DNA from 3 places in the Bradyrhizobium sp. AC87j1 genome. Region 2 is predicted to be linked to each of the others. Evidence: predicted binding sites of a transcription regulator. Region 2 holds the regulator's gene; each other region holds the start of a gene.
What was found. Region 2 encodes LexA, which represses DNA repair genes until DNA is damaged. Its sites were predicted from a motif close to TGTTCNNNNTGTGTTCNG; they were not measured.
Positions count from the first base shown of each region.

Region 1: recA (recombinase RecA) is a predicted target of LexA. The motif match lies at 3,633-3,650, and genes of this name have one in related genera.
Region 3: ruvC (crossover junction endodeoxyribonuclease RuvC) is a predicted target of LexA. The motif match lies at 7,110-7,127, and genes of this name have one in related genera.

Region 1 covers NZ_PTFE01000017.1:31,628-41,190, reverse strand. The annotation lists gene gcvP (aminomethyl-transferring glycine dehydrogenase) at 1-1,241, shown strand, start outside; gene CV770_RS11860 (hypothetical protein) at 1,358-2,338, opposite strand; gene recA (recombinase RecA) at 2,452-3,540, opposite strand; gene CV770_RS11850 (hypothetical protein) at 3,839-4,039, shown strand; gene CV770_RS42545 (hypothetical protein) at 4,195-4,362, shown strand; gene CV770_RS11845 (DUF2798 domain-containing protein) at 5,028-5,285, opposite strand; gene CV770_RS11840 (hypothetical protein) at 5,641-5,838, shown strand; gene CV770_RS11835 (DUF6894 family protein) at 5,997-6,230, shown strand; gene CV770_RS11830 (hypothetical protein) at 6,240-6,494, opposite strand; gene CV770_RS11825 (hypothetical protein) at 6,599-6,895, opposite strand; gene CV770_RS11815 (PaaI family thioesterase) at 7,262-7,726, shown strand; gene CV770_RS11810 (HdeA family protein) at 7,857-8,150, opposite strand; gene CV770_RS11805 (PilZ domain-containing protein) at 8,333-8,575, shown strand; gene CV770_RS11800 (pyrroloquinoline quinone-dependent dehydrogenase) at 8,620-9,563, opposite strand, start outside.
Region 2 covers NZ_PTFE01000005.1:78,845-88,407, reverse strand. The annotation lists gene CV770_RS05170 (molybdopterin molybdotransferase MoeA) at 1-818, shown strand, start outside; gene lexA (transcriptional repressor LexA) at 995-1,696, shown strand; gene CV770_RS05160 (hypothetical protein) at 2,264-2,698, shown strand; gene CV770_RS05155 (GAF domain-containing protein) at 2,902-3,843, shown strand; gene CV770_RS05150 (ComEC/Rec2 family competence protein) at 3,853-6,129, opposite strand; gene CV770_RS05145 (DUF2171 domain-containing protein) at 6,226-6,459, opposite strand; gene CV770_RS05140 (MFS transporter) at 6,848-8,170, shown strand; gene CV770_RS05135 (SPW repeat protein) at 8,306-8,668, opposite strand; gene CV770_RS05130 (nuclear transport factor 2 family protein) at 8,840-9,226, opposite strand; gene CV770_RS05125 (glutamine--tRNA ligase/YqeY domain fusion protein) at 9,234-9,563, opposite strand, start outside.
Region 3 covers NZ_PTFE01000128.1:2,423-11,985, reverse strand. The annotation lists gene CV770_RS36690 (N-carbamoyl-D-amino-acid hydrolase) at 1-732, opposite strand, end outside; gene CV770_RS36685 (LysR family transcriptional regulator) at 884-1,810, shown strand; gene CV770_RS36680 (type 1 glutamine amidotransferase) at 1,835-2,548, shown strand; gene CV770_RS36675 (nuclear transport factor 2 family protein) at 2,757-3,224, opposite strand; gene ybgC (tol-pal system-associated acyl-CoA thioesterase) at 3,318-3,767, opposite strand; gene CV770_RS36665 (metallophosphoesterase) at 3,836-4,756, opposite strand; gene ruvB (Holliday junction branch migration DNA helicase RuvB) at 4,883-5,917, opposite strand; gene ruvA (Holliday junction branch migration protein RuvA) at 5,938-6,555, opposite strand; gene ruvC (crossover junction endodeoxyribonuclease RuvC) at 6,552-7,079, opposite strand; gene CV770_RS36645 (YebC/PmpR family DNA-binding transcriptional regulator) at 7,290-8,036, opposite strand; gene CV770_RS36640 (methyl-accepting chemotaxis protein) at 8,247-9,563, shown strand, end outside.

The sequences.
Region 1 (9,563 bases), on a different contig from region 2:
TCGCGCGCCTGGAAAAATGGCTGTGCGACATCACCGGCTATGACGCGATCTCGCTGCAGCCGAACTCGGGCGCGCAGGGCGAATATGCCGGACTTCTTGCCATTCGTGGCTACCATGCCGCGCGTGGCGAGACGCACCGCAAGATCTGCCTGATCCCCTCCTCCGCCCACGGCACCAACCCGGCTTCGGCCGCGATGGTCGGCATGGACGTGGTGGTGGTTGCCTGCGAGAAGAACGGCGACGTCGACGTCAATGATCTCCGCGCCAAAGCCGAGAAGCATGCGAACGATCTCGCTGCGGTCATGATCACCTATCCCTCGACGCACGGCGTGTTCGAGGAGCACATTCGCGAGATCTGCGACATCGTGCACGGCCATGGCGGCCAGGTGTATCTCGACGGCGCCAACCTCAATGCGCAGGTCGGTCTCTCCAGGCCCGGCGATTACGGCGCCGATGTCAGCCATCTCAATCTGCACAAGACCTTCTGCATCCCGCATGGCGGCGGCGGCCCCGGCATGGGCCCGATCGGCGTGAAGGCGCATCTGGCGCCGTTCCTGCCGGGTCATCCGGCGACCCAAGGCGACGCACCGGTCGGCCCGGTCTCGGCCGCGCCGTTCGGTTCGGCCTCGATCCTCACCATCTCCTACATTTACATCCTCATGATGGGCGGTGAAGGCCTGAAGCGCGCCACCGAGATCGCGATCCTCAACGCCAACTACATCGCCGCGCGCCTCGATCCGCATTTCCCGGTGCTCTACAAGAACGCCAAGGGCCGCGTCGCCCATGAGTGCATCGTCGATCCCCGTCCGCTGAAGAATACGAGCGGCGTCACCGTCGACGACATCGCCAAGCGCCTGATCGACTACGGCTTCCACGCGCCGACCATGAGCTTCCCGGTGCCGGGCACGCTGATGATCGAGCCGACCGAATCGGAATCCAAGGCCGAGCTGGATCGTTTTTGTGATGCCATGATCGCGATCCGGAAAGAAATCGCCGAGGTCGAAGCCGGCCGCTTCAAGATTGAGGCCTCACCGCTGCGCCACGCTCCGCACACCGTTCACGACATCGCCGACGATGATTGGAAGCGCGCCTACACCCGCGCTGAGGGCTGCTTCCCCGCCGGCACCTCGCGGGCCGACAAATACTGGAGCCCGGTCGGGCGCGTCGACAACGTCTATGGGGACCGCAACCTCGTGTGCTCCTGCCCGCCGGTGAGCGATTACGCGGAAGCCGCGGAGTAAGACACAACGGAGGTCTCGTAGGGTGGGCAAAGCGAAGCGTGCCCACCACCTTTGCATGATGTGAAAGATCGTGGGCACGGCGCTTACGCGCCTTTGCCCACCCTACGGCTCCTGACCTAAGGCGCGATCAACGAGCGACTCTCCTCCTGCCACCGCCACAGTCGATCGTTGGTCAGCAACGTACCGCCCCACCAGCGCCGAATCGGATTGTACCGGCGGAAATCCTCCCGACCTTCCAGAACCGCTTTGCCAAACTCCGTCAGCGACAGCCGGCTCCGGCGAAAGGCGGCGTTTCGACCTCGCGCATCGTGCGGGGGAAGCGTCTCGAGTTTCGGATCGAGACCTGCGATCGCCGGCACCGGGCCGGAGGCAAGCCCTTCGAGCAACGGCCCAAGCTCCCACTGGTCAAACACGCGCGTTTCGAGCAGCCCGCCCGGCTGAAACAGCTCCTTTGTGCGGCTGTAGCCTGCCGCAATCAGATCGAGAAGCCGCGATTCCGTCGCGCCCAGTCCCGTCGTCGTTGACGGCAGTTCTGCCAGCAATTGCTCCATCGCCGGCTTCAGGAAGGGCAGCGTGGGAAACTCACGCCCCAGCAGTCCAAAACAGAGCTCCGGCGTGGGGGCCCGATAAGCTTCCCAGGCCATGCGAGCGGCCTCGAAGTCGGGCTCCGTCACGTCGAACACCCGCACGGCACGATCGCGCAGCCTCACAGCGTCTGCTTCGAGCAGATCGAAATCGACGAGCCGCAATTTAAGTCGCTCGGCCATGTAGGATTGTGAGCGCAGGTAATCGAGAATCCAGACCAGCTGCAATTGATCGTTCGGACGCGGATCAAACCAGAGTTCGATGAGATCGAAGCCGTAGGCTTTGCAGAACCAATCTAGCGGGAGCTGTTTGTGCGCGAGGCCCATCTCGGGAGATCGGGCAACAAGATCGGACCACCGCACTTCGCCGATGTGACGGCCTCCCTTGAGGTACGCTTCGAGGTGGTGCGACGTAGGCAGGGGCCCAGATACGAATCGAAAGATCAACGGGACGACCATGTCAGCGCGATCGGCATAGGTGAGGCCAGCGCCGGACGAACTGGTCAGAATCATCCGTTTCATCGTCGGCGCGCCCCACCCTCACGCAAAACGAAACGGGCACTGACGACGTCGGCAACTCAACGTCTTCAGCGCCCGCTCCTCGCGAAAACTCTTCGCGTTAGATCTTACTCTTCCGCCGGCTCCTCGCCGTCGGCGTCGCTCTCCGGCGTGCCGGCCAAAATCTGCTCGGAGATCAGGCCGGAGTTCTGGCGGATCGAGGTCTCGATCTTGGCGGTGATGTCGGGGTTGGCCTTCAGGAACGCTTTCGAGTTCTCGCGGCCCTGGCCGAGACGCTGGCTGTCATAGGAGAACCAGGCGCCTGACTTCTCGACGATGCCGGCCTTGACGCCGAGATCGAGGATCTCGCCCATCTTGGAGACGCCCTCGCCGTACATGATGTCGAACTCGACCTGCTTGAAGGGCGGCGCCAGCTTGTTCTTCACCACCTTCACGCGCGTGGTGTTGCCGACCACTTCGTCGCGCTCCTTGATCGCGCCGATGCGGCGGATGTCGAGGCGGACGGAGGCGTAGAACTTCAGCGCGTTGCCGCCTGTCGTGGTTTCCGGCGAGCCGTACATCACACCGATCTTCATGCGGATCTGGTTGATGAAGATCACCATGGTGTTGGACTTGTTGATGGAGGCGGTCAGCTTGCGCAGCGCCTGGCTCATCAGACGCGCCTGCAGACCCGGCAGCGCATCACCCATCTCGCCCTCGAGCTCGGCCTTCGGCACCAGCGCGGCGACCGAATCGATCACCATGACGTCGACCGCACCCGAGCGCACCAGCGTGTCGCAGATTTCCAGCGCCTGCTCGCCGGTGTCGGGCTGCGAGATCAGAAGCTCGTCGATGTTGACGCCGAGCTTGCGGGCATAGACCGGGTCGAGCGCGTGCTCGGCGTCGATGAAGGCGCAGATGCCGCCCTTCTTCTGCGCTTCCGCCACCGTGTGCAGCGCCAGCGTGGTCTTGCCCGACGATTCCGGCCCGTAGATCTCGACGATGCGTCCCTTGGGCAGGCCGCCGATGCCGAGCGCGATATCGAGCCCGAGCGAGCCTGACGACACCGCCTCGATGTCCATGGACCGGTCGTTCTTGCCGAGCTTCATCACCGAGCCCTTGCCGAACTGGCGCTCGATCTGGGAGAGCGCGGCGGCCAGAGCTTTACTCTTGTCCATGGAAGATCCTTCGACGATACGCAGGGCAGTGGCGGACATTGGGTCGTGCTCCTTATGGCGAGGATTCGCGTGAGGGACAAACGATTGGCGAGGCGGCTCGGCGATAAAAGCAACGTACCCCATTTGTTCTAGGTTCGCAATATGTTCTTTTGCAGATTTGGGGGTTGTCCGTGAGCATCTCCACGTCCCCCTCCCCATTCGCGTTGTGCACACAACTGGACAGACGCGGCTCCCGTTAATGGTCCTCAATGGGCCATCACCGCACGAAGCGTGGCCACTATCGGTGATGAGAACGCCGATTGCGCTCCCGCCTTCCTCGCACGGAAAGGAGCGCGCCATGTCCAGGCGGCGACGTTTCAAGCAGCAGCTGACGCTTCAGGACCGGCTCTCCGCATGGGTGAAGCAGGTCGAGGAGCAAGCCTCGAGGCTTCCGCCCGGGCCCGAGCGGGACGCCCTGCTCAAGAAGGCCCGCCAAGCCGACGTCGCCAATCACCTGCACGACTGGGTCATACCCCCCGGACTGCAGCCGCCGAAATAGCAGGGCTGCCGCAACGTGATTCCCCGGCCGAAGCTGACGCGCATCAAAGACGCATGGCCCGGCCGCCGTCAGAATTCCGTAATCCTGCGGCAACGAACCTTTTCGCGGTCTCGGGCCTTCTCCAGGATGGGACCGCAACTCTGGGGACCTCAGTCATGACGGACAACACCAACCGCGATACGATCAGGCGCAATCCCCTGCTGGAGGCGGCACAGGAGGAGCTGATGAAGTTCGAGCGCGCGGAAAACGAGTTCCGCAAGAAGGACCGCCAAGAGCGCGCCGCCGAGCTCCACCTTCCCCTGAACGAAATCAAGATCCACTAGATCCGGCCGGGGGCTTCCGAAGCTGACAAACGCGCACCGACGATACGGTGGCGGCCCTTTTTAAGACCTTGGGTGGCGGCGGGAGGCGGTCGCCTTATCACCGCAATCTGTCGGGAGGCCCAGGTCGGGCCGATTTGACCGGCCCACAGAGCGCCATGACGGCATCTAGACACCAAACTTAATCCATTGAAAAGACAACTGAATTTCCATGCGGCCTACTGTGCATGGGGTTGTTTTCCAGTTTTTGAGAATGCGGCAACCCCGTACCCATCATCCAGGGGAAGGCTGCGCCTGTCCTAAAGCAGCGCCAGCAGCACGAGGCCGATCACCAGCACCACGAAGCCAGCCGCTGTCGCGGCGGCGAATGACCGCTCTACGTTATCCATGATGCCACCCCGTGGTCGGCGTGCCACGTTTCCCCCATGGCTGCGCCGAACGCTGTGGAATCTTGCCGACCGGTGTGTCCGCAGTTGTGCGAACGGATGTCGAAATTGGGACCGGTGCGGGGCCAGTCTGCGGCCTCAGTGGTCGGGCTCGGAAATCTGCCGCCTGTCAGGCTGCCGTAAGCGGAGCCGGCTAGGATGATGAGGCTATGGTGTTGCAGCCCAGCACCTCAGCCTCCAATAACTTTTTGCCCCGTCTGGCTCTCCCCAGGCGGGGTTTTTTCATCCTTGCCGGGCGGCTCGCGGGTCCCGCTCCTCCTGGGTCAGGAGCAGCGAGAAGGCGCGGATCGCGGGCGCAGCCAGCAGCACGATCGGCAGCATCGCGGCCCAGGCGATCAGCCACGACACCATCCAGTGCCCGACGAAGCTCATCGCGCTGGCTGCGGGCAAGCTGGCGATTCCCGCCGCGATCAGCGAGGTCAGTCCGGACTGGATGATGCCGAAGACGAAATGACTGTAGCGGCGGGGAATGCCGAGCATGACGGGCCCTTGCTGTTTTTGCCGTCGCCAGACCAAGCAAGGCATATGCCGCCGCTTGCACGGAAACCGGTAACCCTCCGCGGGGGCCCCTGCGGCCCGTCCGATTCGGCGCACCGGCGCAGCCGGGTGCAGCCCAGGAACTTTGTTCATGGTCGGAGAACCACGGGTATGCGACAGCCTCACTGTCTCACGGACCGGCGTCTTTCGAGAGCCGGCTTGGCTTGTTTCGGGGCCGGCGCGCTTTCGAGATATCCCCGAGCTATCCGGGGCTTACCGACAAAATTTGCTTGTCTCCGGAAATATTGGGACGCCCAACATGTTTGCAGTCATGGAGAGTGAATCGTGGGAGGTCGCCATGAATCACAGGGGCGTCGAGTTCACCGTCGCCAAGACGGCGATTCCCGGAATCTGGCAGTGGCAGTTCCGCATTGGCGAGCAGGTCAAGACCGGCAAGACCGAGACGAAAATCGATCTGTTGGCGATTCGGCGCGTGCAGCTGCGTATCGACCGGGAGCTGAAGCGATCGGCCAAGCGGCCTGAACCGGCCGGATGAAGGTCGGCATCGGATGGCGCTTTCTGCGCCGCGGCTGGCGGTCCCGGCGGAACATCATCCGTAGCCGCCCGGAATTGATCTGGCGGTGGTTTGGGATTGGACTGCGCGCGCCCATGGCCCTGGGGACGAGGCCATCACGCGCGCGATCGGTGCCAGCTATGCCGTTGTATTTCTTTCGAATCCGGAATGGAAGTTACTCCGGCTGCGCCGATCAGGCGACGGAATTTGCCGATCGCAATTCGGCCTGGAAAGAGATGACCAATGTTTGCGCCGACATGACCGCCGGCATTGCCCGCAAGCTCCAGGAAAATTCCGAATGGCACATGGAGCTGCTGGACGAGACCAAGGAGCCCGTGTTCCGGATCCGCATCGTTGCCGAAACCCTCGACTAGCAAGCAGCTTCAATCCGCGCTGGGCAGCCGCCGCATGGTGAATTCGATATCGCCGCCGGGCAGCTCGCGCCAGCTCTCGACAACGCTCATATAGCCGGCCTTGGGGTAGCGGGCGAAGAAGGCCTGCGCCCTTTCCCGCGCCGCCGCGCGCGGCAGCGTGAAGGTCTCGCGCAGATAGCCGTCGCCGACCGTTTGGCCCGGCTTGCCGGCGATCTTGCGCCGGCCCGCCATCCGCTCGGCGAGATCCCGCGGACGGTCGGCCATGTCCTCCTCCTCTACGCGCTACGCTCAGCCCAATGTAGGGCGCGAGCCGGGTGAAGAGGAGTCCCGTCCGAAAGGCGTTGTGCTGCCCCCGGACGGAGCTGCGGTCAGTTGGCGGCCGTGCCACTCTTGGACTTCTTCGGCGCGCTGGTTGCGGCCGAGGCCTTCGGCGCCGCCGGCTGCTTCGGCGGATCGGCGCGCATGCCGCCCCAGGGATCGTTGGAGGTCTTGGAATCCGGGATCTTCTTCAGCGTTTCCTTGTAGGCCTTGTCACGCTCGGCTTCCGCGGCCTTTTCCTCGGGGGTCTTGCTCGGGGCGTCCTGCAGCAAATTCAGATTGGGCATTTGCGCATAGGCAGGTCCCGCCAGCACGGCCAGCACCGCGGCCAAACGGAAAAGCTTCATCGTCTACTCCTTGATCATCCATGGAGGCACGGTTCGCCCGTGCCTGGTCATCCTTGTCGCGGCCGGTCGCGACCGCCGAGGCCCGCTAGAGCCGATCCGATCTGCACGATTTCGGCGCATGCAGCCAGTCGTCCCAGATCGGACCGCATTTGGTGCACCCGCTCAGCGCGAGGCCGAGCGCGGCCATACAAAAGACGAGGACACACCGACGCAACATCATCCACCCATACCCCGAGCAAGCCATCATATCGGGCCAAGTCAGGCATTTTCAAGCCGACGGGACCGGCGCCAGACCGGGTGACTTTGCCGCGCCGATGCGCGCACAATGGGTCGAAACATCCGGCAATACAGGAGAGCGCGCCAGCAATGCAAATGCAGCCAGACACCGAATTCGGCCTCTCCGACGCCAGACGCATCCTCGGCGAGATTATTGCGCCCTGGGTCCAGGATCTCAATCTCGCGGTCGAGCGCCTCGAGCACGTGCAGCCAGCGGATGCGCCGGACTGGCAGCCCGGCGCACTCCTGCGCATGCCGTTTTCGGAGCGCTTGTGCCGGAACGGCGGCATGGTCTGCGGCCAAGCCCTGATGGCGCTCGCCGACACCGCGATGGTGATCGCGAACCTCGCGGCCAATCGCGGCTACCGCCCCATGACCACGGTCGACCAGACCACACATTTCATGCGCGCGGTTTCCTCGTCGGACGTGCTGGCGGACGCGCGCGTGGTGCGGCTCGGGCGCACCATGAGCTTTGGCCGCGTCACGCTGCTCTCGGCGACCGACAACAAACCGATCGCGATGGTATCGAGCGCGTTCGCGATGCTGCCGGGCTGAGCATCTCAAAAGAAGAGAGCCGCGTGGGCGCAAAGCGCACCGCGGCTCTCCATCACGATCGTGTCGAAGCAAGAGACCGAAGCGCGATTGCATCCTCGCTTCGGTCCGCACGCTTCATGACTTGCCGGGATTATTTTCCGAGCACTTCGTCGGCTGCGGTGACGATGCTGGCGGTCGGATTCTTTCCGCAATAGGCACCAAACTTCTTAGCGTTCTCGATGAACACGTCGGTGTCGATGATCGCGTTGTCCTCGTCGCCCTTGTACCAGCCGTCCATCCAGGTCAGCACGACCTGGATGTTGTCTTCGCCGCTATCGAGGAACTGCTTGCAGCTCATGGTCGAGAGGTCCCACTTGACGGCGTGGGCGGGCATCGACGACAGCGAGAACGCGGCGGCGAGCAAAATCGAAAGTGTGGTCTTCATCAGTATCTCCATCGGCGCGTAGCGCCATAAAAGAAGAGCGTGTGGGGAAAGTCGGCGGAGAGATTCTCCGCGTCAACGTCGTAAACGAAGTCTGAAGCGCTGTGCAAGTAGCGCCAGTATTGAGTTTAGTTCAACGTAATTTCTATGCACTACTTCACAATCATCATGATGGACCAACGCGGATGATCGAGAAGCGTGCAGCGCAGCGGTACCGTGTTTTCAAGGGTGGGACGATCACCTTTGAAAGCAGCGGCATTCCCTGCACCGTGCGAAACATGTCAGCGGGCGGCGCGGCGATCGACCTCGACACCCCCGTCACATTGCCGCAATCGTTCACGCTATCGATCGCGCGCGACGATTTCGTGCGGAATTGTCGCACAGTTTGGCGCAGTGACAAGCGCGTCGGCCTCGCCTTCGTGCAATAGCGCGCGCGATGTGAACGAACGTTCGCATCGCATCCACAACACGATTATGATTGCGTGATACGACGACGGCGACGCCAGCGCAGGCTTGCGATCACGAGCGCGGCGATCGCGATTCCGATCGCCGCGGATGCCCCGAAAAATCGTCCACCGGGACGATCGATGGTGCGCGACCACAATGTCGGCGCCTCGCCCGGCCGCGCCAGGCGGAACGCGACCACGCTATCGCCGATCGAGGTGCCGACTTCGGAGTGGCCGCCGGCGCCGATCGCGACATATTGCTCGCCCTTCCACAGATAGGTCATGGGATTGGCGACCCCGGGCACCGGCAGCCGTCCCTGCCACAGCTCCTTGCCGCCTCGCGCATCGAAGGCGCGCAGATAAGCATCCATCGCGCCGCTGAAGACGAGACCGCCCGCCGTGACCGCCAGTCCGTTGACGAGAGGCGCGCCCCAGGGCAGCGGCGCGCCGAGCGGCGCCAGGTCTTCGGTGGTCCCGACCGTCGAACGCCAGAGGATCTTGCCGGCCTTCAGATCGACCGCAACCATCTCGCCCCAGGGCGGCTTGTTGCAGAGCAGACCGAGCGGCGACATCGCCACCGCGCGCGACATCGCAAACGGCGCGCCGCGCTGCTGGCCGAAATCATGCCCCGGCGGCGGATTGAATCCGGCAGCCTCCGTGCGCGGGATCAGCCTGATGAGATGAACGGCGCGCCCGGTGTTGGCGTAGAGAATCTGCCGGACCGGATCGAAGGCCGCGCTGCCCCAGTTCACGCCGCCGCCGGTGAAAGGAAACTCCAGCGTGCCCTGCACGGAAGGCGGCGTGAACAGACCCTCGTTGCGCGCCTCCGTGAACAGGCGCTCGCAGGACGAGGGGCGCAGTTCCGGCAACAGCGAGAGCGCGTCGTCGGCCGAGATCGTCTGTGATGTCAGCGCCGGCACATGCGTCGGAAACGGCTGCGTCGGCGACAACATCTCCCCTTCCGCGCCGC
Region 2 (9,563 bases):
TCCGCCCCGCCGGGGTCGATTTCCGCGAGGGCGACGTCCTCCTGCGCAAGGGAACCCGTCTGACGGAGCGCGATCTCGCCCTCGCCGCTGGAATGAATCACCCGCATCTCGCCGCCTGCCGCCGCCCGAAGGTCGCGATCCTCGCCACCGGCGATGAACTGGTGATGCCGGGCTCAACGCCCGGGCACGGCCAGATCGTCTATTCCAACGGCTACGCCCTGCACGCGCTCGCCCGCAGCGAGGGCGCCGAGACCATCGACCTCGGTGTCGCCGCCGATACGCTGGAGGCCACCACCGCCGGCATCCGCCGCGCGCGCGAAAGCGGCGCCGACGTCCTGGTCACGACCGGGGGCGCATCGGTCGGCGACCACGATCTGGTCCAGCAGGCGCTGAAGGACGAAGGCATCGCGATGGCGTTCTGGAAGATCGCGATGCGGCCCGGCAAGCCGATGATGCACGGACGCTTAGGGACGATGGGCGTCATCGGCCTGCCCGGCAATCCCGTGTCGTCCTATGTCTGCGCCTTCCTGTTCATGGTGCCGCTGATTCGCGCCCTGTCGGGCCGTTCGGTGATTCATCACCATCGCGAGCGCGTCGTGCTGGGCCGCGATCTCGGCGCCAACGACCAGCGCGAGGATTATCTGCGCGCGCGCCTGGAGCTGCGCGACGACGGCACGCTCGTCGCCCTTCCCGTCAGCCATCAGGACTCCTCTCTGCTTGCGAATCTTGCTGCAGCACAGGTACTTCTCGTGCGCGCACCGTTTGCGCCAAAGGCCGAGGCCGGCAGCCCTTGCGAGGTGCTGCGGCTCCCCGTCTGACCTGCGCGGCCACACGCATTCCGCGCGCTCCGTCTTGTTCACGCTAAATTAAGCAGTTGCGGAACATGTATCGAACATATAGTGTCCGTTCATGATTTGTTTCGAGGATGTAGCGGCTTATCGCTGAATTCATCGTCTCGGAATCGAACGACATCAACCGGGGGACTTTGGTCGAGATGTTAACGCGCAAACAATACGAGCTTCTGCGGTTCATCAGCGAACGCTTGAAGGAAAGCGGCGTGCCGCCGTCCTTCGACGAGATGAAGGATGCACTCGACCTGCGCTCGAAGTCAGGCATCCACCGCCTGATCACCGCGCTCGAAGAGCGCGGCTTCATCCGCCGCCTGCCCAACCGCGCCCGGGCCATCGAAGTGATCAAGCTGCCGGAGCTCCAGGCTGCCGCCGGCAACCGACGCGGCTTCACGCCAAGCGTCATCGAGGGCAATCTCGGCAAGGTGCGCGCGAGCTCCAGCCCGTCCGCAGACGAGGGCGAGCGACCCGTTGCGGTGCCGGTGATGGGCCGAATCGCGGCCGGCACCCCGATCGAGGCATTGCAGACCCGCAGCCACACCATCAGCGTGCCGCCCGACATGCTCGGCTCCGGCGAGCATTACGCGCTCGAAGTGCGCGGCGATTCCATGGTCGAGGCCGGCATCCTCGACGGCGACATGGCGTTGATCCAGCGCAACGAGAGCGCCGATACCGGCGATATCGTGGTGGCGCTGATCGACGACGAGGAAGCCACGCTCAAGCGCTTCCGCCGCCGCGGCGCCTCGATCGCACTGGAGCCCGCCAATGCCGCTTACGAGGTGCGCATCCTGCCGCCAAACCGCGTGAAGATTCAGGGCAAGCTGATCGGGCTTTACCGCAAGTACTGATACCGGAACTACTCATACCGGAAGTAGTCAGCGCCTCGCGCGCGCCTTCGATCGGCATCGCCGATCAGAGATCGGAGCGGATGATGGTCCGCTCCGGCGGGATAGCCCTTCTGGTACTGCACAGATTGTCCGGCCCCTCCTCCTTTCGCGACATCCTCGGTAGGCCGCGCGAAGCAACATCGCTTCGCGGCCTTTCGAGTTCGAGGGAGACAGCCCAAATGCGCCAGATCGTTTGAGCGCAGCCGCAGCGACGCTGGTTGCATCATCATGTCGGCAAGGACACGGCCGTGATCTAGAAAATCCGCAACGACCGCGTACACAGCCGAGCTGACGATACTCGGGCTGGCTGGTTTCGCCGGTCGTTGACGCGCGCCTGCCAAATGCACGGAAGCCGACTTTGTTCCTATCGAATTCGGAAAAGATGGAAAAGATAATGTGATCGGGGCTCGCGGATCCCAGCCGTAGATTTGCCTACAACCAAGCAGACCGTCACGTGCTTCCACTCTGGTAGGGGCCTGCGCCTCCGAAAGAGGTGCGGGTCGCTATCTCTGCATTGAGGAGCACCCGATGTGTGACTACAGCCTGCATGCCGTCGCGACGCGCCCCGCAGAAGTCGGCGAGACGATCGTCACGACAACATTCCGCGGCACCTCGACCCGCGGCTTCGCCTCCGAAGCCGATCTCTCCGTCGCGGTCTGCCTGCTGCCGGGAACGGAGCTCGCTTTCGCCGACAACGTCCGTTACGACAACCGCTGGATCTGGACGCGCACCGTCAACTCCCGCGTCGGCAAGTTCGGCAAGATCGATCCGCACATTCCCGATCGCCATCATGATGCGATTGAATTCCCGGACGGCAAATCCGTGCTGGTGACGCAGCTCGTCGAAGGCCAGCGCGCAACCGTGCTGCAACTGCCCGTGACCCAGCCGATCGGCGAGCGCGAGCACAAGCCGCAGATCATCGCCGACAGTCGCCCGACGGTCACGCGACTGCCGATCGGCTGACGCCCCGGCCGACAGGTCGAGGGCCAGGATTGAAATGCCGTCGCCGGCCGAGGCCGGCGAGCCCGGTGGGTTTTTGTTTCACGACATTCGAGCGGCGAACCTCGTCGCCGCACGAAGTTTGGGCCGTCCTGCCTGAATTTTGAACCTCCGCTCCGCAGCCAAATGACCGATGCTGTCGTGATCTGAGGCGGCGGACACGCTCGATGAAAACCTTCATTCGCGTCGTTGAACTCTGGGTGCCTGACCGGACGCGCATGCGGCTGGAATTCGGCGGCGGCCTCTACGATGAAGGGCTGTCCGCGTTCAAGGCCGTCAGCGAAGAGCTGCACTTCGGATATGACGAGGGGCTTCCAGGCAAGGCCTGGGCCTGCGGCCATCCCGTCATCCTCACGAAATTCGCCAACTCCTATTTCAAGCGGACTGATCAGGCCGTCGCGGCCGGCCTCACTTGCGGCGTGGCGGTGCCGGTGTTCGCGGGCGAATTCCTGCAAGCGGTGATGGTGCTGTTCTGCGGCGACGACGAGGCGCATGTCGGCGCGATCGAACTCTGGCACAACGATCCTGATCTCTCCCACGAGATGGGCCTCGTCGACGGCTATTACGGCGCAGCTGACATGTTCGAATTCAACTCCCGCCACACCAGATTTCCTCGCGGCTTCGGACTGCCCGGACGCACCTGGAAGGCTGGCCTGCCGCTGATCATCAAGGACCTGCACGACGCCAAGAGCTTCCTGCGCTGGGAGGACGCAGCCAAGGTCGGGATCAATCTCGGCGTCGGCGTGCCCTACCGAACCGGCACCGACCAGACCTGGGTCCTGACATTCCTCTCCGCGCAGGCAACGCCGATTGCGCGACGCTTCGAGATCTGGGTCCCTAACGAGGCCCGTTCGGCGCTGGTCTTTCGCGCCGGCGATTGCAGCGCGCACACCGACCTTGACGCGCTCTATGCGACCAGATTCATCGCCCGAGGACAAGGCAGCATCGGCGGCGCCTGGGCCACCGGCATGCCGGCGCTCAACGACGATCTCACCCACGACGGCTCGGTCGCCGGCTCGGACGCCTGCGCAGCGGGGTTGAGGCGGATGGTGGCCCTGCCAGTCATCGGCAACGCAAGGCTCGAGGCCGTGCTGGCCTGGTATCTGTAATCGATCGCGTCAATCGTCGGCCTGCAAGTCGGTCTCCGATGGCGTTGCGTCGCGGCTGCGGGGAGCCGCCTTCGGCGCAAGGCTGCCGTCGAAATCACCTTCGCCGGCACCGGCCGGTAACCACGGGCGGTTCGTGCCTCTTGTCCTCACCGCCTGAACCGAAAAGCCGTCGCCACGCTGGGTCAATGCCAGCGCGCCCTGGCGAGCGAGCCGCGGCCGATCCACCACCATCGCCGCACAATCGGGCGGCGCGGGCCGTGACGTCACCACCAGCGCGGCCCGGCTGCAATCGTCCGCCAATGCGTCGATGCGCGAAGCCAGCGCGACCAGCCGTCCGTCGGCGAGCGGCATATCGTGCGACGAGTCCGGCTGCGTGACGCCGCTCGCCAGCGCGCTACTGCCGGCATCGCGCGGATCGGCGTCGGCAGCCAACCACTCCTTGAGCAGGAAATTGTCCTTGCCCGCCCTGATCAGATGCAAACGCCCGTCTCCGCCGCGCACCGCGACGCTCGCGCCGTCCCCGGCAATCAGGATATCGGGCTGCCGCACCGACAGCCCCCAGCCGATGGAAACGAGCAGCACCATGGCACCGCACCAGCGCAAGGGCGTGCGCAACAGGCTCATCACGATGATCCCCAGGCTCGCGGCGATCAGCGGCGCGATGCCAAAAGCCGGGATGCGGCCGACCGCGCCCGGCAATGCCGCCACCCAGCGCGAGACCGCGACCATCCAGTCGATCCCGATCCCCATCAGCCACCAGAACACGCCGTCGAGCCCGAACGGCGCCGCGAGCAGGCCCAGCAGCCCCGCCGGCATCACCAGCGCAGAGACCACCGGCATCGCGCCGAGATTGGCGAGCACGCCGTAGGGCGTGACGCGGTGGAAGTGGAAGGCGGCGTAGGGCGTGGTCGCAAGCCCGGCGATCAGCGAGGCCAGGAACAGCATCGCGATCTCGCGGCCGCCCCACATCGCGATCCGCGCGGTGGCGGAATGATCGGGGGATGCGAACAGGTTCGGCATGCCGATCTGCACCAACGCAACGAGTCCGAGCGTCGCGGCGAACGACATCTGAAAACTCGGATGCACAAGCGCTTCCGGCGCGACCGCGAGCACGATCAGCGCCGCCACCGCGAGCGTACGGAACGTGATGGCGCGGCGATCGACCATCACCGCGATCAGCACCACCGCCGTCATGAAGAACGAACGTTGCGTCGCGACCTCCGCGCCAGACAAAAGCAGATAGAACGCAGCCGCGACCAGCGCCGCGGCCGCCGACCATTTTTTGATGGCAAAGCCGGCTGGCAGTCCCGGGATCAAGGCCAGCAATGCGCGCACCGCGAAGAAGACCACGCCCGCGACCACCGCCATGTGATAGCCGGAGATCGACAACACGTGCCCGAGCCCCGAGATGAACATCGCGTCGTTCACGGGCGTGGAAATCGCATCGCGCCGTCCGGTGAGCAGCGCTGTCGCGATCGCGCGGTTGTCCCCCTCGAGCGTGGCGCGGATGCGGGCGTCGATCGCATCGCGCAGGCCCTGCATGAAGGCGGCGTAACGCAGCCGCAGGCCGCCGGCATCGGGCGGGATTGAAGCCGTGATCGCGCCCATCACGAAGCCGGAGGCGCCGATGCCCTGGAAGAACATGTCGCGCGAGAAATCGTAGCTGCCCGGGCGCACCGGCGAGAGCGGCGGCATCAGCCGCGCCTTCAATTGAACGAAGCTGCCGACCTCGGGCGCAGTGCCCTTGCGCACCGACAGGCGGACGCGTTCCAGCTTGACCTCGCTGCGCTGCGCCTCCATCGCGGTGACGCGCAGCACGAAACGATCGGTGCGCTCGCGGATGTCGCGGGCCTCGACGAAACCCGACAGCGCCACCGAATAGAGCGGCTTGGCCAGCACCGGGTGGGCGATGCGCGCCGTCTTCCAGGTCGCCACGGCAAAGCCGGAAGCGACCGCCGCGATCATGATCGCGGGCGCGAACAGCCGGCTCCGTCGCAGCAGGATCGCGCCGAGCAGGAGTACGGCCGCCGTTGCCGCGACGACCCATAACACCGGCTCGTGATGAGCAGCGAAGTAGAGCGCGATGCCGCCGCCAAAGGCGACCGGCACCCACGGCAGCAGGCGGCCGGGGCCGGCCTCGGCACGGGCCCATTCGCCTAGCGTTTCGACGATTGCGGGCCAGATGCCAAAGCCCGCGGGGGCAAAGCCGCCGGCCGGGCTAGCGCGGCCGACGGGCCACGTCCCGGCAACTCCCTGGGACCGCACTGGCCGGCCCGGCTCCGCCATGTCCCTGCACCTTACGCGACGCGACTGGCACTGAGGCTACCGGAACGTGCGACCGCGCGAATAGCGGTACAGATCGGGAACAAGAGAAGGCGCCCCCTACTTTTCCTCTTCCATGGTCACGGCGACCGAGGCCTTGGCAGACAGCCGCACCTTGTTGCCTTCGACGTCGGCAACGAGGCCCTTGTCGATGAAATGATGGTGGCCCTTGTGGCTGCCCTCGCCGCTGTCCTTCTTGGTCAGCTTGATGCGGTTGCCTTCGACGCGATCGACCGTGCCGATATGGACGCCGTCGGCGCCGATGACTTCCATATGCTCTGCGATGTTCTGCATGGTGGGTTCCTTTTCCGGCCCCCTCACAACGCCTGAGACGCCTTTCCGTTCGCTGATTACGAGACGTCGCGGACAATTCGAGTCCTTGCGATCTCTGTCGCAAAAGCGCCCCGTGTCAGATCGATTGAGCCGAAAGTCTCATAAGTTGGCAGCCCGTGGTGGGATTACACTACGGTTCCCCGCCTCCCCGACAGACGGGCAGGCCAGTGGTGGCTCGCGGCTCTAAGGCCGCCGGAGCTCTTCTCAGGTGGCGCCAAACGCGCCTGAGGTCAGACGTTGCCGACGCAACTCTTTGAATTGGCGCCTGCAACGCCGCGCATCACGCTCTCCGCGAGAAGATCGACGCTGAATCAAGCGAGGAGACGTTTTGAAACCATAGGAGGCGCACATGCAGGTACCGAGCGATTTTCGCCGCGTGATCATCGCTGCGTCGGTAGGAAACATCATCGAATGGTATGATTTCTATATCTTTGGCAGTCTGGCCGCAGTTCTATCGGTCAAGTTCTTTGAGCAGTCCCACCCCATCGCCGCCCTGCTCAGCACGATCGCGCTGTTCACGGCAGGATTTCTGATCCGTCCGGTGGGAGCATTCCTGTTCGGATGGATGGGTGACCGGGTCGGCCGCAAATATACGTTTCTCGTCACGCTCACCGGAATGGGACTGGGCACGGGAGCGATCGGATTGATCCCAACCTACCAGTCGATCGGGCTGACGGCTGCGATCCTTCTCTTCGGCTTGCGCATGATCCAGGGGCTGTGCCTGGGCGGCGAATATGGTGGCGCCATCACCTATGTTGCCGAGCATGTGCCTGACGACAAGCGCGGCTACTACACCGGCTGGCTACAGACCTCTCCGACTCTCGGGATCGTGGTATCGCTGGCAGTCATCATCCTGACCCGAACCTATGCCGGCAATCAGGCCTTCGATGAATGGGCGTGGCGCATTCCGTTCCTGGTGTCCTTCCTGCTGGTGGCCATCGCGATCTATATTCGCCTCCAGCTCCAGGAGACGCCGATCTTCCAGGAGATCAAGGCCCGCGGACAGATGACGAGGAATCCGTGGAAGGAGGCCTTCCTCAGTTCGAACGTCAAATACATCGGGATCGCCATTGTGGTCCTGATCGGACAGGGCGTGGTCTGGTACAGTGGTCAATTCTGGGCGCTATACTTTCTGCAGCAGGTCTCCAAGGTGGACCCGCTGACCTCGGCCTACATCGTGGGAGCAGCATTGCTCATTGCAACGCCGAGCCTGATCTTCTTTGGCTGGCTGTCGGATCAGATCGGCCGCAAGCCGGTGATCCTCGGAGGCATGCTGCTCGCCGCGATCACGTACTATCCGCTGTATCTGTGGCTGGGATCGGTCACGCAGCCCGGAAACATCAACTATCCGACCGCTATCTTCATCATCTTCATCCTCGTTTGCTACGTCGGGATGGTGTACGGGCCGGTCGGCGCATTTCTGGCAGAATTCTTCCCCGCCAGGATCAGGTACACGTCGGTCTCCGTGCCGTACCACATCGGCAACGGCTGGGGTGGCGGATTGGTGCCGTTCATCACCTCGGCGGCATTCGCCGCGACCGGCAGCATCGGCTACGCACTGATCTACCCGATCGTGGTCCCCGCGGTGTGCTTCGTGCTCGCTGTCTTCCTGATGCCGGAGACGCGCAAGATCAGCATCTGGCAACCGATCGAGCCCAGAGCCGCATTGTGATGGCTTGTGATGGGATGACCTGGTGCAGGACCGCGAGGCCCTGCACCGCACATTTCCTTCGGAATGCCGGAGCCAAATCCCCCCTCTCCGACCGTCAGTGGATAGAGGTCGGCGAAGTTCGGCTAACCGCTCTTGTCAGCCGGCTGGATGATGCCAGCGATCGTGCCACCAGGCGGTGAAGTCACGATCGGTCATCAGTTCCCAGCCGCCGAGCAAGATCACCAATATGCCCGACAATACGCTGCTCACCGTGGCTGATGCTGACTCATAGCCAATGGTCCAAGGCGCCAGCACAAGAGCCAGACCCAGCAGCATTTCTCCCCACTCTTCCAGATATGACGGGATGACAAACGCTTCTACGGCAAAGAGCACGACGCCGAGCCCGAGCGCGATGGTGATCCAGACAGCCGCCCCGGACAAGCCCAGGACGAAGGACGACAGGACCAGCCATACGCCGACCAACAGGCTGGCAGCATCTTGCCAATGTTGGATGCGCATAATGCTCACCTCCCCTCTTCCAATTAGATGGGGCGCACCGATGAAAATGCATCCATCCAACCTGCGTTATGTTGCCGCTGCGCTGATCCGGGGCGCCAATCCTGACACGTATGTCGCTGGAAAGGGCCCCAGCAACCGCCTTGCGTCAGGACGCAGGACGTTCCGCTGCCGCTAGATCAGCGATGTCCGCGACGAGGCGTGGTGATTGACGATCTTCCAACCGCCGTCCTCGCGGATGATCACCCAGCTCATCTTGACGATGAGATCGTCCCGCTCGCCCGCGAGATCGAACGAGATGGTCGCGGCCATGTTGATCAGATCAGGGCCGGCCTGCGCTGCGTTCACGTCGGAGAACACGGCACTCGGCTTGCGCCAGCGCGGCAGGCCGTTGAAATAATCGGCAACGCCGTCCCTGCCCCGATAGAGTTTTGGGTTGGAGCCGAAGAAGAACGCGCTTTTCGAATAGAGCGACGACAGCGCGGCCGCATCGAGCGTCGCGAAGCCGGCGCACCATTTCGCGATGATGGCGGAAACGATGGCGTCGGCCTCTTTGCTCATGTGCGCCTCAACCTTTCGCGACTTCCTTCGCGAAGGTGTCGCGCAAGCCGATGGTGCGCGAGAACACCGGCTTGCCGGGCGTCGAGTCCTTGTCGCGCACGAAATAGCCCTGGCGCTCGAACTGCATCGGCTCGGTGGAGTTGCTCTCCGCCACCGATGCCTCGATCCGCGCGTCCGCGAGGATCTCCAGCGACTGCGGATTGAGATCGGCCGCGAAGTTCGAGGCGTCCGGGCTCGGATTGGCGAACAGCTGGTTGTAGATGCGGATCTCCGCGGGCACCGAATTCGCCGCGGGCAGCCAGTGCATGGTCGCCTTGACCTTGCGGCCGTCGGGCGC
Region 3 (9,563 bases), on a different contig from region 2:
GCCGTCCTCCTCGCCCGCCTTCGCCACCGAGATCGCCCAGGTAGCGTTCATGTAGGCGTTGGCCTGCGTCACCAATGTCGAGTGGAAGGTGCGCAAGGCGCCGTCTTCGGTGGTGCCGCCATTGGGATCGTAGGCCGCTGAATTGTAGCCGATACAGACGAGCTCGACGCCCTGCAGACCGAGCACGCGCCAGGATTCCGGCCAGCGCCGATCGTTGCAGATCATCATGCCCATAATGGCGTGGGCCCAGGCCGAGCCGGCGCGGAAGGCGGGGAAGCCGAGATCGCCATATTCGAAATAGCGTTTCTCGAGTTGCTGGTAGCGTGCGCCCGGCCGCGGCTCCACCGAACCCGGCAGGTGAACCTTGCGATAGCGGCCCAAAATCTCGCCGTCGCGATCGACCAGGATGGCGCAATTGTAGCGGCGGCCGTCCGCGGTCTGCTCGGCATAACCGACATAGAAGCCGACGCGCAGCGCCCGCGCACGATCGAACAGTTTTGCCACCGCAGGGTTCGGCATTCCGCGCTCGAAATATCGGTCGAGCGCCTCACCCTCGAGCAGCCAGCGCGGGAAGAAGGTGGTGAAGGCAAGCTCGGGGAACACCACGAGGCTCGCGCCGCGGCCGGCCGCCTCCTCCAGCAGCGCTAGCATCCGCGACAGCGTATGCTCGCGCGTATCGGCTTTTTGCGTCGGCCCCATTTGAGCTGCGGCGGCGCGAAGGACACGAACCAAGATTGCCTCCAATCTGTGCGCAGTGCTGCCTCAATGGGCGAATGAACCCTTTGATGCGACGTGCAAATCCGCTGCCATTACGGGCGAGCGGGGCTGCAAAATCAATTCGTTCTGCTATGATGTTTTGGCCCTGAGTATAATCGGCAGTGATATGAACCTGCGTCAGCTCGAAATCCTGCGCGCCGTCATCCGCCATCGCACCACGGTCGCGGCGGCGGACGAACTGGCCCTCTCGCAACCCGCGGTCAGCAATGCGCTGAAGACGATGGAGGCGCAGGCGGGCTTCGCCTTGTTCGAGCGCGTCAACAACCGGCTGTTTCCCACCGCGGAAGCGATGGCGCTGTACAAGGAGAGCGAAGCGATCTTCGCGCTGCACGCAAAGCTCGAGAACCGCGTGCGCGATCTGCGCGAGAACCGCTCCGGGCATCTTGCCATCGTGGCGACGCCGCCGCTCGCCTACAGCATCATCCCGACCGCGCTATCAGGATTCCTGCGACGCCGCCCGGAAACGCGCGTGTTCTTCGACGTGCGCCGCTACGAGGGCATCATCGAGGGCGTGCTCAGCCGCGTCGCCGAGCTCGGCTTCGCGCTCGGGCTGACGCATCATCCCGGCATCGCGCACGAGGTGGTGCACACCGGCGAGATGGTGTGCGTGCTGCCGCCGCAGCACCCGCTCGCCGAAAGGCCCATGATCTCGGCTTCGGATCTGTCCGGCCTGCCTTTCATCGGGCTCGAACGCGGCACGCGGCTGGGTGAAGCCGTGCGCGACAGTTTTGCCCGCGCCGGCGCGCCGTTTCAGCCGACCGTCGAGGTGCGCTACTGCAACACGGCCTGTGTGCTCGCCGCCGCTGGCGTCGGCGCCGCCGTCGTCGACCCCTTCTCGCCGCGCCAGAACGGTGGCCACGGCCTTGTCGTACGGCCGTTCACCCCGACGACGCACGCGGTCGCCTATATGCTATGGTCGGAGGCCGAGCCGCTATCGCGCCTGGCCAAGGCCTTTCTCAACGAGGTCCGCAAGGAAAGTGCACTGCTGGAGCGCACAGCGTCACACCAGCAATATCGGGCAGAAAGCGACTGAGCTTCGCAACCTTCTTGGGGGCACATGGCACGCATCACCATCATCGAGACCGGACAGGTCCCGCAAAAATATCGGGAGCAGCACGGCTCGTTCCCGGACATGTTCGAACGCATGGTTCGCACCGAGGACCCGACGGCTACGGTGGACGTCGTCAGCATCCCGAATGGCGACGCGCTTCCCGATCCGGGCAAGCTCGAGGCCGTGCTGATCACCGGCGCGGCGGCCGGCGTCTATGACGGGCTCGACTGGATCGCGCCGCTGGAAGCTTTTGTCCGCACCGCCTACGCCAACAAGACGCCGATGGTCGGAATCTGCTTCGGCCATCAGCTGATCGCGCAGGCGCTCGGCGGCACCGTGCGTAAGTCGGAGAAAGGCTGGGGCATCGGCCGGCACGTCTATCAGGTGCTGCCTGAGAACGGCGTCATTGCCGGCGAGGAGGTCGCAATCGCCGCCTCACATCAGGATCAGGTGATCGAGCCGCCCAACGATGCGCTGACAATCCTGTCGTCGGAGTTCACCCCGCATGCCGGCCTGCTCTACGCCAATGGCACGACGCTGACCGTGCAGCCGCACCCGGAGTTCGACGTGGCGTTTGCGCAAGTGTGCTGCGATCTGCGCGACGGCAAGACGCCAGAAGACGTGTTGGCGACGGCGCGCGCATCGCTGGCCGAGCCGATGGATAATGCGAAGCTCGGTGGGGCAATTACGAGGTTTCTGGCGAAGCGCACGGCGCCGTAGTCGACGAAACTCGCGGCTGCTCTTCTTCCCTTCTCCCCTTGTGGGAGAAGGCGGCGCGAAGCGCCGGATGAGGGGTCTGTCTCAGCGCATTCAATAAGAGTTGGAGTCGCGGAGAGATACCCCTCACCCGTCTCGCCGCTATGCGGCGAGCCACCCTCTCCCACAAGGGGAGAGGGTGCAACGCGCTCGCCGCGCTATCTCGCGAACATCAGAACGGATCCGTCCCCAATCCCGCAACGTCCGCCGGCCGCGGTCCCGGCGCGGTCCAGTGAAAGCGGCGGTCCTTCTCCGCAATCGCGATATCGTTGATCGACGCTTCGCGCCGCTTCATCAAGCCGTGCTCGTCGAACTCCCACTCCTCGTTGCCGTAAGAGCGATACCACTTGCCGCTCGCATCGTGCCATTCGTACTGGAAGCGCACGGCAATGCGGTTCTCGTCGAAGGCCCAGAGGTCCTTGATCAGGCGATAGTCCTGCTCCTTCTCCCATTTGCGGGTGAGGAACGCGACGATGGCCTCGCGGCCCTGCAAGACCTCGGAGCGATTGCGCCAGCGGCTGTCCTCGGTATAGGCGAGCGAGACGCGCACCGGGTCGCGTGAATTCCAGGCGTCCTCGGCCATGCGGGCCTTTTGCGCGGCGGTCTCACGGGTGAAGGGCGGAAGCGGCGGGCGCGACATGATGGCCTCATCGGTGGGTCGGGGCCGCAATCTATCGCCGCAAATTGTGGAGTCGATAGGCCATCACAAATCGGGCGATCACTTATCGGGCGATCACGAAATCAGATCGGCCTTCATCAATGCGCGGATCGATTTCGGGATCGGCTGCGCGCGGCCGCCGCTGATGAAGGCGACGCGGACCTCGGCCTTCACCAGAACTTCCGCGCCGCGACGCACTTCCTGCGCCAGCATGATCGAGGCGCCCTTCACCGCAACCGGCCAGGTCACAACGTCGAGCACGTCGTCCATCCGCGCGGGCTTGAGGAAATCCAGATGCATCGAGCGCACCACGAAGGCGAAGCCCGCGCCTTCCGTCTCCACCTGATCGAACAGCGCCTGCTGCTCGGCGCCCATCAGCCTGAGGTGATTGGTGCGGCCGCGCTCCATGTAGCGCAGATAATTGGCGTGATAGACGATGCCGGAGAAATCCGTGTCCTCGTAATAGACGCGGACCTGCATGTGGTGGCGGCCGTCGCGGATCTCGCCGTCGAGATGAGCTGTCACGTCGCGAGCCTCTTCGCTTGTCGCTATAGGTCCGTTTTGCGCAAAAACGGCCGGACGCGCAAGCGTAGCTAGGACACAGCGAGCCCTGTCCTTCCCAGCGTCACCTCGACGATCTCGGGCGGCACGCCGACGCGGACCGGCATGATGCTGCAACCGAGGCCACCGGAGACAATGAGGTCGCATTTCAGGCGGAAGTGGCCATAAGCGAGGCGCAGGCCGTTCTTGGGCGAAACCGCCGGCGACCAGCCAAGCAGGCGAACCTGGCCGCCATGGGTATGGCCGGACAGTTGCAGCGCGACGCGCCCGGGTACGAGCGGCGCGATGTTGGGCTCGTGCGCGAGCAGGATGACCGGCGCATCGTCGGTGACCTTCGCCAGCGTGCCCGCAAGATCGTCGGCGCCGAAGCGGCCGATGCTGCGGAAGCGCCGCGCCGGCAGGAAGGCCAGCTGATCGCCGAGCCCGGCAAGCCAGAACGGGCGGCCGTCCTTGGTGAGGCGCACGACGTCATTCTCGTAGACCGGGATGCCGGCCGCCTCCAGCGCCCGATGCGCGATGGTCGGTCCGTGCCCCGCCTGCTGCACGGTCCTGTCGTCCCAATAATCGTGATTGCCCATGACGGCATGGACGCCGAGCGGTGCCTTGAGTCCGGCCAGCACCCTCGCCCATTCGCGCGACGGGATGAGGCGCGTGACGTGGTGAAGGCCGGCGACATAGTCGCCGAGCAGCACGACGAGATCGGCATTCAGCGCATTGGTACGGTCGACGATGCCCTCGATCCGCTCCAGCGACATCCAGGGATCGCAGGCGTGGATGTCGGCGATGGCCGCGATCTTCAACGGAAAATCCGCCGGCCATTGCCGCGGCTTCGGATGATAGCGGGTGACGCGAAGCCGCAGCACCGGCTCGACGCCGACGCCGTAGGCGGCGGTCGAGATGCCGAGGGCGGACAGACCGCCGATGGAACGGATGAAATGACGGCGCGTGATCATGGAAACCCGATCGAGATGCGCCTTGTTGATGCGGTCCGATTGGAGCGGAATTGGGGTGCATTCGTGCAGACCGTCTGCACGAGATTACCAGAAATTCATGAAAGGAGCGCGCTGTATTGGCGCAGCTCAGTCGTCGCTCTCGTCCGTGCCGAACAGGCCGAATTGTGCCGCCGCATCGCGCGAGGGCTCGGCGATGCCGAGATGACGAAAGGCATGCGAGGTGAGCAGCCGGCCGCGCGGGGTGCGCTGGAGATAGCCGCACTGGATCAGATAGGGCTCGATGATGTCCTCGATCGCATCGCGCGGCTCGGACAACGCGGCGGCCATGGTCTCAACGCCAACCGGGCCGCCGCCATAGTTCATCGCGATGGTCGTGAGATAGCGACGGTCCATCGCGTCGAGGCCCGCGGCATCGACCTCGAGCGCGCTCAGGGCGTGGTCGGCGATCTTGCGGTCGATCTTGTCGGCATCGGCCGCCGAGGCGAAATCGCGCACGCGGCGGAGCAGGCGGCCGGCGATACGCGGCGTGCCGCGAGCACGGCGCGCGATCTCGTTGGCGCCGTCGGCGCTCATGCCGACATTGAGCACGCGCGCGCCCCGACTGACGATGCTTTCGAGCTCCTCGATCGTGTAGAAATTGAGCCGCACCGGAATGCCGAAACGATCGCGCAAGGGATTGGTGAGCAGGCCGGCACGCGTGGTGGCGCCGACGAGGGTGAATTTCGACAGTTCGATCTTCACCGAGCGCGCCGCCGGGCCCTCGCCGATGATGAGGTCGAGCTGAAAGTCCTCCATCGCGGGATAGAGCACCTCTTCCACCGCCGGGCTCAGACGATGGATCTCGTCGATGAAGAGCACGTCGCGCTCTTCGAGATTGGTGAGAAGAGCTGCGAGATCGCCGGCCTTGGCGATCACCGGCCCTGACGTCGCGCGAAAGCCGACGCCCAGCTCCTTGGCCACGATCTGCGCCAGCGTGGTCTTGCCGAGGCCGGGGGGACCTACGAACAGCACGTGATCCAGCGCCTCGCCGCGCTTGCGCGCCGCCTCGATGAAGATGGAGAGGTTCTTGCGCGCCTGCTGCTGGCCAACGAAGTCGGACAGCGATTGCGGACGCAGCGCGGTGTCGCCGACATCGTCGCTGCGGCGCTCGGGCGAGACCATGCGGTTGGCCTTGGGATCGCTCACTTCGCCAGTTCCTTCAGGCCGAGGCGAATGAGCTGCGCCGTCTCGGCGTTCTCACCCGCGCTGCGCGATGCGGATGCAATGGCGGCGGCCGCTTGCGGCTGACCATAGCCGAGATTGACCAGCGCGGAGATCGCGTCGGCGACGGGCCGCGGCGCCCGCTGGTCGTCGACGGCGCCGGCGAGATGCACCACGGCGGGATCGACATTGGCGAAAGCCGGCGCCTTGTCCTTCAATTCGGTGACGATGCGTTCGGCGACCTTGGGACCGACGCCGGGCGTGCGCGCCACCGCGGCCTTATCGCGCAGCGCAATGGCGTTGGCGAGATCGGAAGGCGCCAGCGTGCCGAGCACGGCGAGCGCGACCTTGGCACCGACGCCCTGCACGGTCTGCAGCAGGCGAAACCATTCGCGCTCCTGGTCGGTGCGGAAGCCGAACAGTTTTATTTGGTCCTCGCGGACATAGGTCTCGATCGACAGCACGGCAGCCTCTCCCGGCGAGGGCAGATGCTGCAGTGTACGCGCCGAGCAATGCACCTGATAGCCGACGCCGCCGACGTCGAGGAGCACATAATCCTCGCCGTAGGAATCGATCAGGCCCTTGAGCTTGCCGATCATAACCCCGCCACCTTCAGCCTGAGCGCCGTGCTCTGGCGATGATGGGCGTGGGTGATGGCGATGGCGAGCGCGTCGGCGGCGTCGGCGGACGGCGGCTCGGCCTTGGGCAGCAATATCTTCAGCATCATCGCGATCTGTTGCTTGTCGGCATGGCCGGCGCCGACCACGGTCTTCTTGACCTGGTTCGGCGCGTATTCGGCGACAGAGATACCGAACATCGCGGGCGCCAGCATGGCGACGCCGCGGGCCTGGCCGAGTTTCAGCGTCGCAACGCCGTCCTTGTTGACGAAGGTCTGCTCGACCGCGGCTTCCATCGGCTTGTGGTCGGACAGGACGGACGCCAGCCCCTCGTGGATCGCGAGCAGCCGGCTGGCCAGCGGCAAATCGTCCGGCGGTTCCACCGAACCGCAGGCGACGTAGATCAGGCGATTGCCCTCAGCCTCGATCACGCCCCAGCCGGTGCGGCGGAGGCCAGGGTCGATGCCGATGATGCGAACGGGGCCACGAATCGGGAGCGCAGTCATGGGCCAGTGATAGCGGCTGGCTGCCGTTGGGGAAACAGAAACAGAACGGAAGTAACAGGGGAAGTGACGGTCTCGTGCCCCGGGCGCGACGCAGCGCAAAGCGGTGTGGCGCTGAACCGGGCCCAGTTGTCGCCGGTACTCGAGGTGTCATGGGTCCCGGCTCTGCGCAGCAGCGTTTCACGCTGCAGCGCGTCCGGGACACGGTGGACTTCAGCCGCCCATCTTCGCGACCAGCGCGTCCGAGACCTCGAAATTGGCGTAGACGTGCTGGACGTCGTCGTGCTCGTTGAGCAGATCCATCAGCTTGAGCAGCTTCTCGCCGGTCTCGTCGTCGACGGCGACCGTGTTCTGCGGCTTCCAGATCAATGCGGCCTTGCGCGGCTCGCCGAACTTGGCTTCCAGCGCCTTGGCGACGTCGCGATAGCCTTCGGTCGAGGCGTAGATCTCGTGGCCGGCTTCGCTGGAGACGACGTCGTCGGCGCCGGCCTCGATCGCCGCATCGAGCACGGCGTCGTCGGAGGCCACGCTGCGGTCGTATTCGATGATTCCGGTGCGGTCGAACATGAAGGACACCGAGCCGGTTTCGCCGAGATTGCCGCCTGACTTGGTGAAGAAGGAGCGGATGTCGGAGGCGGCGCGGTTGCGGTTGTCGGTCAGCGCCTCGACGATGACGGCGACGCCGCCGGGGCCATAGCCCTCGTAGCGGATCTCGTCATAGTTCTCGCCCTCATTGCCGAGCGCTTTCTTGACGGCGCGCTCGATATTGTCCTTCGGCATGTTCTCCTGGCGCGCGGCGATGATGGCGGCGCGCAGGCGGGGGTTCATGTTGGGGTCGGGCGTGCCCAGTTTGGCCGCGACGGTGATTTCCCGCGCCAGCTTGCCGAACAGCTTCGACTTCTGGGCATCCTGCCGCCCCTTGCGGTGCATGATGTTCTTGAATTGGGAATGTCCGGCCATGCGTGGTCTCTCGGGGGTCTCTTGGAATCGTACGCCAATGAGGGTGGGAAACGCGGCCTTATAGGCCGCCAACCCACCGGAATGAAAGGGTCTCGGATACTTTAAGGTAACACCGTACAGGCCCCTGCCTAGAGGTGAAGCATCGTTAACCCTGACTTCATTCCAGCCTGCGAAAATAACCTCCGAGCGTCCCCCGACAAGAGAGACCTGATGGCATTCGGACTATTTCGGAAGCGTCTGCCGGATATGGCCGCGCCCGTGGCAGCCGCAGAGGCCGCGCCGCCGGTGGCCCAGTCCGAGCCCGCCCCAACCGAAGGTGATTCCGCGCGGGAGATCCTGGAATTGCTGGAACTCGAGCTTGGCTCGATGATCCGCCAGCTCGAGCGCGCCGCCAATTCGGTGGCGGGCGGCGCCGAAGCGACCGCATCGACGCTTGCCGCCATTCGCGACCGCACCGACGCCCTGACCGGCCGGACCAATGCCGCGCAATCAACCGCCTCCACCTTCGCCCATGCCGCCGACAAGTTCACCCAGTCGGCGCTGGGGATCGGAGCGCAGGTTCGCGAGGCCGGCAAGCTCGCCGACGAGGCCAGCGCCGCGGCGCAGGAAGCCCGCGCCAATGTCGATCGCTTGCGCGAATCCTCCGCCGCCATCGGCAATGTCGTCAACCTGATCGCGCAGATCGCGCGGCAGACGACGCTGCTCGCGCTCAACTCGACGATCGAGGCCGCACGCGCGGGCGCTGCGGGAAAAGGCTTTGCGGTCGTCGCAACCGAGGTCAAGGCCCTCGCGGTGCAGACGCAAGGCGCGACGGAAGAGATTACGAAGAAGATCGACGCGCTGCAGCGCGATGCCGCCGGCTCTGCCGATGCCGTGCACCGCATTTCGCAAGCGATCGAGGCGATCCGCCCGGTCTTTGAGACCGTCAACGGCGCGGTCGCCGAGCAGAACGCCACCACCAGCGAAGTCTCCGGCAACGCCGCCAGCGCCTCGGAGTTCATCGTCTCTGTCGGCGAGAGCGCAGCCGAGATCGATGCCGCGACCAAGGCGGCCGAGAGCCATGGCGAGAACGTCGCCAGTGCCGGCAAAGCCGTCACCACCTTCGCACAGAAGCTGAAATCGCGCTGCGCCGTGCTGCTCCGCCAGAGCGAGCACGACGACCGCCGCAAGACCGAACGGCTGCCCTGCCATCTCAAGTTCGAGAGCCCGCGCGGCGTGATGCCGGTCTATGAAATCTCGATGGACGGTGTGCTGATCGGCGGCGCGGATGCAGGCCGGCTTGCACCGCAAGCGATGATCGAAGGTACCCTCGAAGCCGTCGGCGCCTGCCGCCTGCGCGTGATCGAGCAATCCAAGGCCGGGGCCCGCGCGCAATTCGTTGGTCCCAATGCCGAGCTCCGCGAAAAAATCGAGGACAGGCTCTGGGCGATCCACGAAGAGAACACGGAGTTCGTCACCCGCGCCATGGAAGCGGGCAACGCGCTGACCCAGATCTTCGAGCAGGCCGTTGCCCGCGGCGAAGTTGGG